Regions from separate parts of the Lentzea sp. HUAS12 genome, predicted to be linked through region 1. Evidence: riboswitches for the same ligand, from Rfam matches in the RefSeq annotation. Region 1 holds a riboswitch; the other holds the start of a gene.

Region 1 (3,935 bases):
CGCGGCGCCGGGGTTGCGGACGAACGTCAGGTAGAGCACGCCGCCGAACAGCTTGATCGGGCCGGCGTCCTCGAGGAACGCCACCGACACGACCTTGGTGAGCACGTCCAGGGCCAGCACCCCGCCCGCCAGCACCGCAAGGGTCCTGATCCGCGGCTCCGGCAGCGAGCCGGTGATCGAGAACTCCTCGTCGTCGTCGGCCTTCGCGCCGGGCTCCGCGGGCTTCTCCGCGACGGCGGGTTCCTCCCGCTCGCCGGCGTGCTCCTCCGCGGGCTCGTCGGCGGCCTTCGCGGCCTCTTCCTCCGGGGCCTTGGGCTCGTCACTCACCAGGTCAGTGTCCACGAAAGGGACTACGCGAGGAACGGCGGCAGGGTTCGGTCGTCGTTCTCGGGGACCCAGCGGCCGTCCTGCCGCGTGTAGGTCCACTTCGGACCTTCGGTGACGAGGGTGCGCAGCGCCGCCACCAAACGGTCGACGTGCTCGGCCGTCGTGCCGAGGCCGATCGACGCGCGCACGGCACGCTGCTCGTGCGATCCGACCTGCTTGACGAGGCGGCCCACGATCACGTGGGCGCAGAACGCTCCGTCACGCACGCCGATGCCGTACTCGGCGGACAGCGCCGCCGCGAGGAAGCCCGCGTCGAAACCGGAGACCGTGAAACTCACGACCCCGACCTTGTCGGCGTCGGTCAGGATCTGCAGCTCGCGGAGGCCGGGGATCGCGTTCAGGCCGGTGCGCAGGCGCGTGAGCAACTCCTGCTCGTGCGCGACCGTCTGCTCCCAGTGCCGCGACAGGATCTCGCAGGCCGAGGCCAGCGCGTGCACGCCGACGACGTTCGGGCTGCCGGCCTCGTGCCGCTCGGGCACCGCGGACCAGGCCACACCGAGGCGGTCGCCGTGGTCGGTCACCTTGGAGGTCGCGCCGCCGCCGACGAGGTACGGCTGGGCCTGCTGCAGCCAGTCGGCCCGGCCGACCAGCACACCGGCGCCGAACGGCGCGTAGATCTTGTGGCCGGAGAACGCGATGTAGTCGACACCCAGCTCACGGGCGTTGATCGGGCGGTGCGGGGCGAGCTGGGCCGCGTCGAGCGCGATGCGCGCGCCGTGGCGGCGGGCGACCTTCGCGAGCTCGGCGACCGGCCACAGCTCCCCCGTGACGTTGGACGCCCCGGTGACGATCACGAGCCTCGGGCCGACCGGGGCGACGGCAAGAGCCCGGTCCAGCGCGACAACTGCGGCGCCAGACGAAGACGGTGCGGGAACGCGCTGGACGTTGGGGCCCCTCCACGGCAGCAGCGCCGCGTGGTGCTCGCTGTCGAACAGCACGACGGCGGTGTTGCGGGGAACGCTGCGCGCCAACAGGTTCAGCGAGTCCGTGGTGTTGCGCGTGAAGACGACGGTGTCGGACGCGTGCGCGCCGACGAACTTGCGGACGCGGTCGCGGGCCTGCTCGTAGACGCGGGTCGAGACCTGCGAGGCGAAGCCGGCGCCGCGGTGCACGCTCGCGTACCAGGGCAGCAGCTCGTCGACGGCGTCGCGCACCTCCTGCAGACAGGGTGCCGACGCCGCGTGGTCGAGGTTGGCGTAGGTGACGCGCTCTCCGGTGACCAGCGGAACCCGCAGGTCGGCGCCGACGACAGCCGGAACGGCGGTGGTGGTGCTGCTGGGGGTGATCGCGAGCGTCATCGAGCTGCCTCCGAGGCCAGGGGCCTACCTGGAGGCCCGCGCTTGACCGGCGCCCCACGCGCCGGACCAGGTCCTCACCAAGGGCACCCCACCGCGGTTGGAGGGTTGCCGGCCAGCAAGCTTGGGCTTGACGCTGGCTCTCATGACCTGCCGACGACGTTAGCGGAGGGTGATCCTCCCGTCGACACCCGATTCACATGCTGAGAAGGGTCGGGAACCGATCAATCGCCGGTCTCGCCCTTCCACCGTGCGTAGCGACCGGCCCTGTCGACGGCACGAACGCGCCGCTCAGCGGCATCGCGCACCTCTTCGGTGGTGACGATGAGCAACTGGTCGTCGGTCTGGAGCCGGGTCGTCGGTTGTGGCGTGAAACTCTTCCCGCCGCGCACCACGAGGCTCACCGTGGCGCCGCTCGGCAGCCTCAGCTCGGACATGTAGACGCCGTGCAGCTTCGACCCGCGCTGGATGTGCACCTGCAGCAGTTCGGCGCCGAGCTCGTCGAGCGGCGAGGCGTCGACCTGGACCTCCAGCGCCTCCCCCGTCTTCACCAGCCCGAGCCGCCGCGCGAGGAACGGCAACGTCGTGCCCTGCACGATCGTCAGCACGACGACCAGCAGGAACACCACGTCGACCAGTTGCCGCGCACCCTCGACGCCCTGGATCAGCGGGATCAGCGCGAACACGATCGGCACCGCTCCGCGCAGCCCCGACCAGGAGAGGAACGCCTGTTCGCGCCACGGCACCTTGAACGGCAGCGAGGACAACACCACCGACAGAGGCCGCGCCACGAACGTCAGCACGACACCCGCGACCAGCGCCGGGAACAGCACGTCGGGCAGTCGCGACGGCGAGGCGTAGAGGCCGAGGAGCACGAAGAGCCCGATCTGGGCGAGCCAGCCGAGACCTTCGGCGAACGAGAGGGTGTCGGCGCGGTGCGGCAGGCGGGCGTTGCCGAGGACCAGCGCGGCGACGTACGTGGCGAGGAAACCGGACGCGTGCACGAGGTCGCCTGCCGTGTAGGCGATCACGCACACCGCCACGGTGGCGAGCGGGTAGAGACCGGTGGAGGGCAGCGCCGCGCGTCTCAGCCCCGCTCCGCCGAGGAACCCGAGCAAGACGCCGATGAGCGCGCCCGCGCCGAGTTCGTAGACCACCAGCAGCGGCGCGGTCCACGAGATCCGGTCGGACGAGGCCAGCAGCACGACGGCGATGTAGACCGGCGCGTCGTTGAGACCGGACTCCAGTTCGAGCGCGCCCGTGAGCCGCGCCCCGACACCTAACGAGCGCAGGACGCTGAACACGGCGGCCGCGTCGGTGGACGACAGCACCGCGCCCCACAGCAACGCCATCCGCCAGTCGAGGCCGAGCAGGAAGTGCAACGCCGTTCCGGTCACCGCCACGCTGACCACAACGGCCACTGTGGACAGTGCGACCCCCAGCCACAGCGAGGGTTTCACCGCGTTCCAGCGCGTGGTGATGCCACCCTCGGTCAGGATCAGCACCAGGGCCGCGATGCCGAGCGACTGCGTCAGGTCGGCGTCGTCGAACTTGATGCCGAAGACCGACTCGCCGAGCAGCACGCCGATGCCGAGGTAGAGCAGGAGCGAGGGCAGCCCGAGCCGGGTCGACACGCGCACCGCGATCACCGAGATCAGCAGCACGGCGGCGCCGATGCCCAGAACAACCGTGACGTCACCCACCTGGACCATTCTGGTTGATCACCATCGATTCCGACGAATCAGACGAGTTAACAACTCCCGCCGTTCGCCCCTAGCGGGCACATGCACGACGGAGCATGTTGATCAGTGGCTCAATCCCTCACCCTGCACGGAGTTGAACCATGAGGATCCTGATCGCGCTGGCGGCCGCCTTGATGGTGACCGGAAGCACAGCAGCACAAGCAGCGGCGCCGGCCGCACTGGCGGCGCCCAACATCAACGTGGCGAACGTACAAGCCCACCTGAACCAGTTCCAGTCCATCGCGAACGCCAACAGCGGCAACCGCGCGCACGGACGACCGGGGTACCTGGCCTCGATCAACTGGGTCAAGAGCAAGCTCGACGCGGCCGGCTACACCACTCGCGTCCAGTCGTTCACCTCCAACGGCGCCACGGGCTACAACCTGATCGCGGACTACCCCGGAGGCGACGCGAACAACGTCGTGATGCTGGGCGGCCACCTCGACAGCGTCTCGGCGGGCCCCGGCATCAACGACAACGGCACCGGTTCGGCGTCGATCCTGGAGGTCGC
Region 2 (3,935 bases), 2.5 Mb from region 1:
CGGAGGCGTGCCGGCGCCGGTCGAAGGCGCGGGCGGCACGGGTGAAACCGAGCTGGATCACGGTGGTGAGCACGGCGAGCCACGCCACGGTGCTCCACAGGATCCGGTCGTTGAAGCGCTGGTAGCCCTCGCGGATCGCCAGGTCGCCGAGGCCACCGCCGCCGATCACGCCGGCCATCGCCGAGTACCCGATGAGGGCGATCACGGTGACGCCGATGGCGTTGATCAGCGCGGGCAGCGACTCGCGGATCAGCACGCTCTTGACGATCTTGAGGGTCGAGGCGCCGGTCGTGATCGCGGCTTCCACCACGGTCACGTGCACCTCGGACAGGATGTTCTGCACCAGCCTGCCCACGAACGGGATCGCTCCCACGGCCAGCGGCACGATGACCGCCGTGCTGCCGATCGAGCCGCCGACGATCAGGCGGGTGACCGACGTGAGCGCGACGAGCAGCACGATGAACGGCATCGAGCGGCCCAGGTCGGTGACGAAGCTCAGGATCCTGTGCACCGCGGCGTTCGGCCGCAGCCCGCCCTTGGCGGTGAGCTGCAGCCAAACACCCACGGGAACGCCCAGCAGTGTTGCGATGACAGTGGAGACGCCGACCATGTACAGCGTTTCTCCGGTGGCCTCGACGAGATACGCGATCACGTCGGACCAGGGTGTTGCAGACCTCACGCAGCTACTCCCTGCGGCCCCTTCAGGGACCTCTGCACAGCGCCGCCGGCCTCGCCGATCCACTCGAGAGCGGAGTCGGAGCGTTCGCCGTTCAGCCCCAGGCGGAAGCGCGCGACCGGGGTCTCCCCGAGACGCGTCAGGCCACCGCCGACGATGTTCAGTTCCACGCCGAACCGGTGCGCGGCCTCGGGCAGCAGCGCCCCGACCGCGGCGAACCCGACGAGCACGACGTCCGCGACGCGGTCGTAGCTGCTCTCGTTGATCGGGTTCAGGTCGACCGCGGGCAGCAGCGCACTGCTCGTGCGGCTCACCGGGTTGTTGACCAGGTCGAGGACCTTGCCGTGTTCGACGACGCGCCCCTGCTCCAGCACGGCGACGTCGTCGCAGATCTTCCGGACCACACCCATGTCGTGCGTGACGACGAGGACGGTCACACCCAGCTCAGCGCGCGCACGGTCGAGCACGGTCAGCACGGAACCGGTGGTCTCCGGGTCCAGCGCGGACGTCGGCTCGTCGGCGAGCAGCACGGACGGGTTGGCGGCGAGGGCACGCGCCACGGCGATGCGCTGGCGCTGCCCGCCGGACAGCTGGTCGGGGTACGCGGCGGCCTTGTCGGTGAGCCCGACGAGGTCGAGCAGCTCGCCGACCCTCGTCCGCCGCTGAGGTCCGGGGACTCCCGCGCTCTCGAGCGGCAGCGCGATGTTGCCGGCCGCCGTGCGCTGGCGGAGGAGCGAATCCCCTTGCGGCACAACGCCGATCTGCCTGCGAGCAGCCCTGAGGGCCGACCCGTCGAGGCTCGTGATGTCGGTGCCGTCGACGCGGATCGCCCCGGAGTCGGGACGCTCCAGCAGCGCGACGCAGCGGGCGAGAGTGGACTTGCCGGCACCGCTCGGGCCGACGACACCGAGCACGGTGCCGGCCTCGACGTCGAGGGTCACGCCGTTGAGGGCGCTGACACCCTGGAAGGACTTGGTGAGGTTTTCGACAGTGATCACTTCTGCTCCACGGCTGCGCGCGACGGCACCTCGTCCGCTCGTGGCGGACGTGCGCGGTCGAAGATTGCTGCTCAGGGGTGTGCGCCACTCTTCGTTCGAGTGCGCGTCAAAGGACTTTGAAAAGGCGCCTTAGACGAGGTGGCGACGACATGCAGAAGACGAGCGACGGCACTGGTCGATGACTCGACGGCGCGTCAGCATTCGCACGGTACCCATGGTGCTCCTCCATCGGTCCTGGCGTTAGCACCTGCCCGCATCCAGCGGGTGGTTGCTGCGACGTCGTAGAGCCAGGTCTCTCAGTCGCTCCGGATGGCAAGTAGCAGTCAACCGGACGGACGTTCGGTTGCGCAAGCCAGATTCGGATTCGTTCGACAGATCACACTGATGGCCGAAGGATCCCCGGCCTAGACCTCCGCAATCCGGATGAAGTCGATCACGCTGAGCTGCTCCCCCCGCAGCTGCGGGTCGACACCGGCCTTCTCGAGCAGTTCGTCGACGTTCGGGGTGTGTGCTTTGAGAGCAGCCCTGAGGGTCTTGCGGCGCTGCGCGAAGGCGGCGTCCACGATCTTGAAGAGCTTGGATCGGTCCACTGTGGACAGCGGCTTCTCGTGGCGCTGGAACCAGACCAGCCCCGAGTCGACGTTCGGCGCGGGCCAGAAGACGTTCTTGCCGATCGCGCCGGCCTTCTTCGCCTCGGCGTACCAGGCGAGCTTCACGCTGGGGACGCCGTAGATCTTGTTGCCGGGCTTCGCTGCCATCCGGTCGGCCACCTCGGCCTGCACCATCACCAGCCCCTTCTGGAGGCTGGGGAGCTCGGCCAGGAGGTGGAGGACCACCGGCACCGCCACGTTGTAGGGCAGGTTGGCGACGATCGCGGTGGGCTGGAACGGCAGGTCTTCCCGGGTGACTTTCATGGCGTCCTTGAGGACGACGTGGAGCTTGTGGGCGTTCTCCGGATCCATCTCTTGGACGGTCTGCGGGAGCCTTTGCGCCAGCGGGGGGTCGATTTCCACGGCCACCACCTGGCTGGCGCTCGGGAGGAGGGCGAGGGTGAGCGAGCCCAGGCCCGGGCCCACCTCCAGGACGACGTCGTCCTCGGTGAGCTCGGCCGCGGTGACGATCTTGCGGACGGTGTTGGGGTCGTGGACGAAGTTCTGGCCCAGTTTCTTGGTGGGGCGGATGTCCAGCTCTGCGGCTAGACGGCGGACTTCGGCAGGACCCAGCAGGCTCACCCCGGCATTCTCGCAGGCCTGGTGGTGGGTGGGGTGGGTGGTACCTGGGGTTGGCGGTGACGAGCGTGGGCGGTGACGAGCCGGGTCATGTCATCGCCGCTTCGCGACGATCGCGATCGGGGCTTGACTTCGGGGCCCTTGCGAGGCCTTTCTCGGCCTGATGAAGGCCGGTCTGTGAAGCCCGGCCGAGTGGTCAAGTTCAAGGACTCGCACCCGAAGTCAAGCCCCGATCGCCGTCGGGGTCGGGTCATTACCGCTGGTCAGAGTGGGTAGAGGTAGGGGCGGCTCGGCTTCGCCATTGCGCTGGGTGGTGGGGTGGCTCGCCTTCGGCTTCGCCTGGACCTGCACCGCCTCACGCCGGGCCTGGGTGGTCTCACCCGTGCCGCGCCTCACGCCTGCCGCGATCCGCCGCATCTCCCATGCCGCGCCGCACCTCACCCAGCCCTGCCGCGCGCCACCGTGGCGGGTGCGCTCCCCCGGCAACCCGCCCGCAGACGCGTCCCAGCCGTCCAGCCCCACCAAGTCCCCGCCCAGCGGGCCCCGGACGCGACGAAGGCCGCCCCTGGCGGTCCAGGAGCGGCCTTCGTCGGGGGACGGAGAGGGTTTACGGCAGGCCGAGCTTCGCGCGGCAGCCCGGCCACGCCGAGTACGTGCCGCCGCGGCCGTCGCGGAGCTTGGTGGCGATGGCGATCTGCTGCTCGCGGGTGGCCTGGTGCGGGAGCTGCGCGTAGGCGGTGCCGCCGTAGGCGGCCCAGGTGCTCGCGTTGAACTGGAGGCCGCCGTAGTAGCCGTTGCCGGTGTTGATCGCCCAGTTGCCGCCCGCCTCGCACTTGGCCAGGCGGTCCCACACCTCGCCGTCGGGGAGGGGCTTGGTGCCGACGGTGATCTTCTTCGGCTTCGGCTCCTTGGTGACCTTGCTGCTCAGCTTCTCGCGGCTGATCTCCTTGCCGTTCTTCACCGTCACGCGGTACTGCGAGGTCTGCTCGCCGGCCTCGCCCGGGTCGGTGACCTTCTGCTCGCCCGCGTTCA

The links. Region 1 has a riboswitch for S-adenosylmethionine ahead of ND450_RS41285 (aminotransferase class V-fold PLP-dependent enzyme). Riboswitches for the same ligand answer to the same signal wherever they lie in the genome.
Region 2: another riboswitch for S-adenosylmethionine. It lies ahead of ND450_RS28675 (methionine ABC transporter ATP-binding protein); the one in region 1 lies ahead of ND450_RS41285 (aminotransferase class V-fold PLP-dependent enzyme).

The regions. Positions count from the first base shown of each region.
Region 1 is NZ_CP099738.1:8,783,353-8,787,287, reverse strand. It holds gene lspA (signal peptidase II) at 1-327, opposite strand, end outside; gene ND450_RS41285 (aminotransferase class V-fold PLP-dependent enzyme) at 351-1,685, opposite strand; SAM riboswitch class IV at 1,719-1,833, opposite strand; gene ND450_RS41280 (potassium/proton antiporter) at 1,907-3,394, opposite strand; gene ND450_RS41275 (M28 family metallopeptidase) at 3,526-3,935, shown strand, end outside.
Region 2 is NZ_CP099738.1:6,285,926-6,289,860, forward strand. It holds gene ND450_RS28670 (methionine ABC transporter permease) at 1-679, opposite strand, end outside; gene ND450_RS28675 (methionine ABC transporter ATP-binding protein) at 676-1,674, opposite strand; SAM riboswitch class I at 1,897-1,990, opposite strand; gene rsmA (16S rRNA (adenine(1518)-N(6)/adenine(1519)-N(6))-dimethyltransferase RsmA) at 2,079-2,900, opposite strand; gene ND450_RS45885 (resuscitation-promoting factor) at 3,511-3,935, opposite strand, start outside.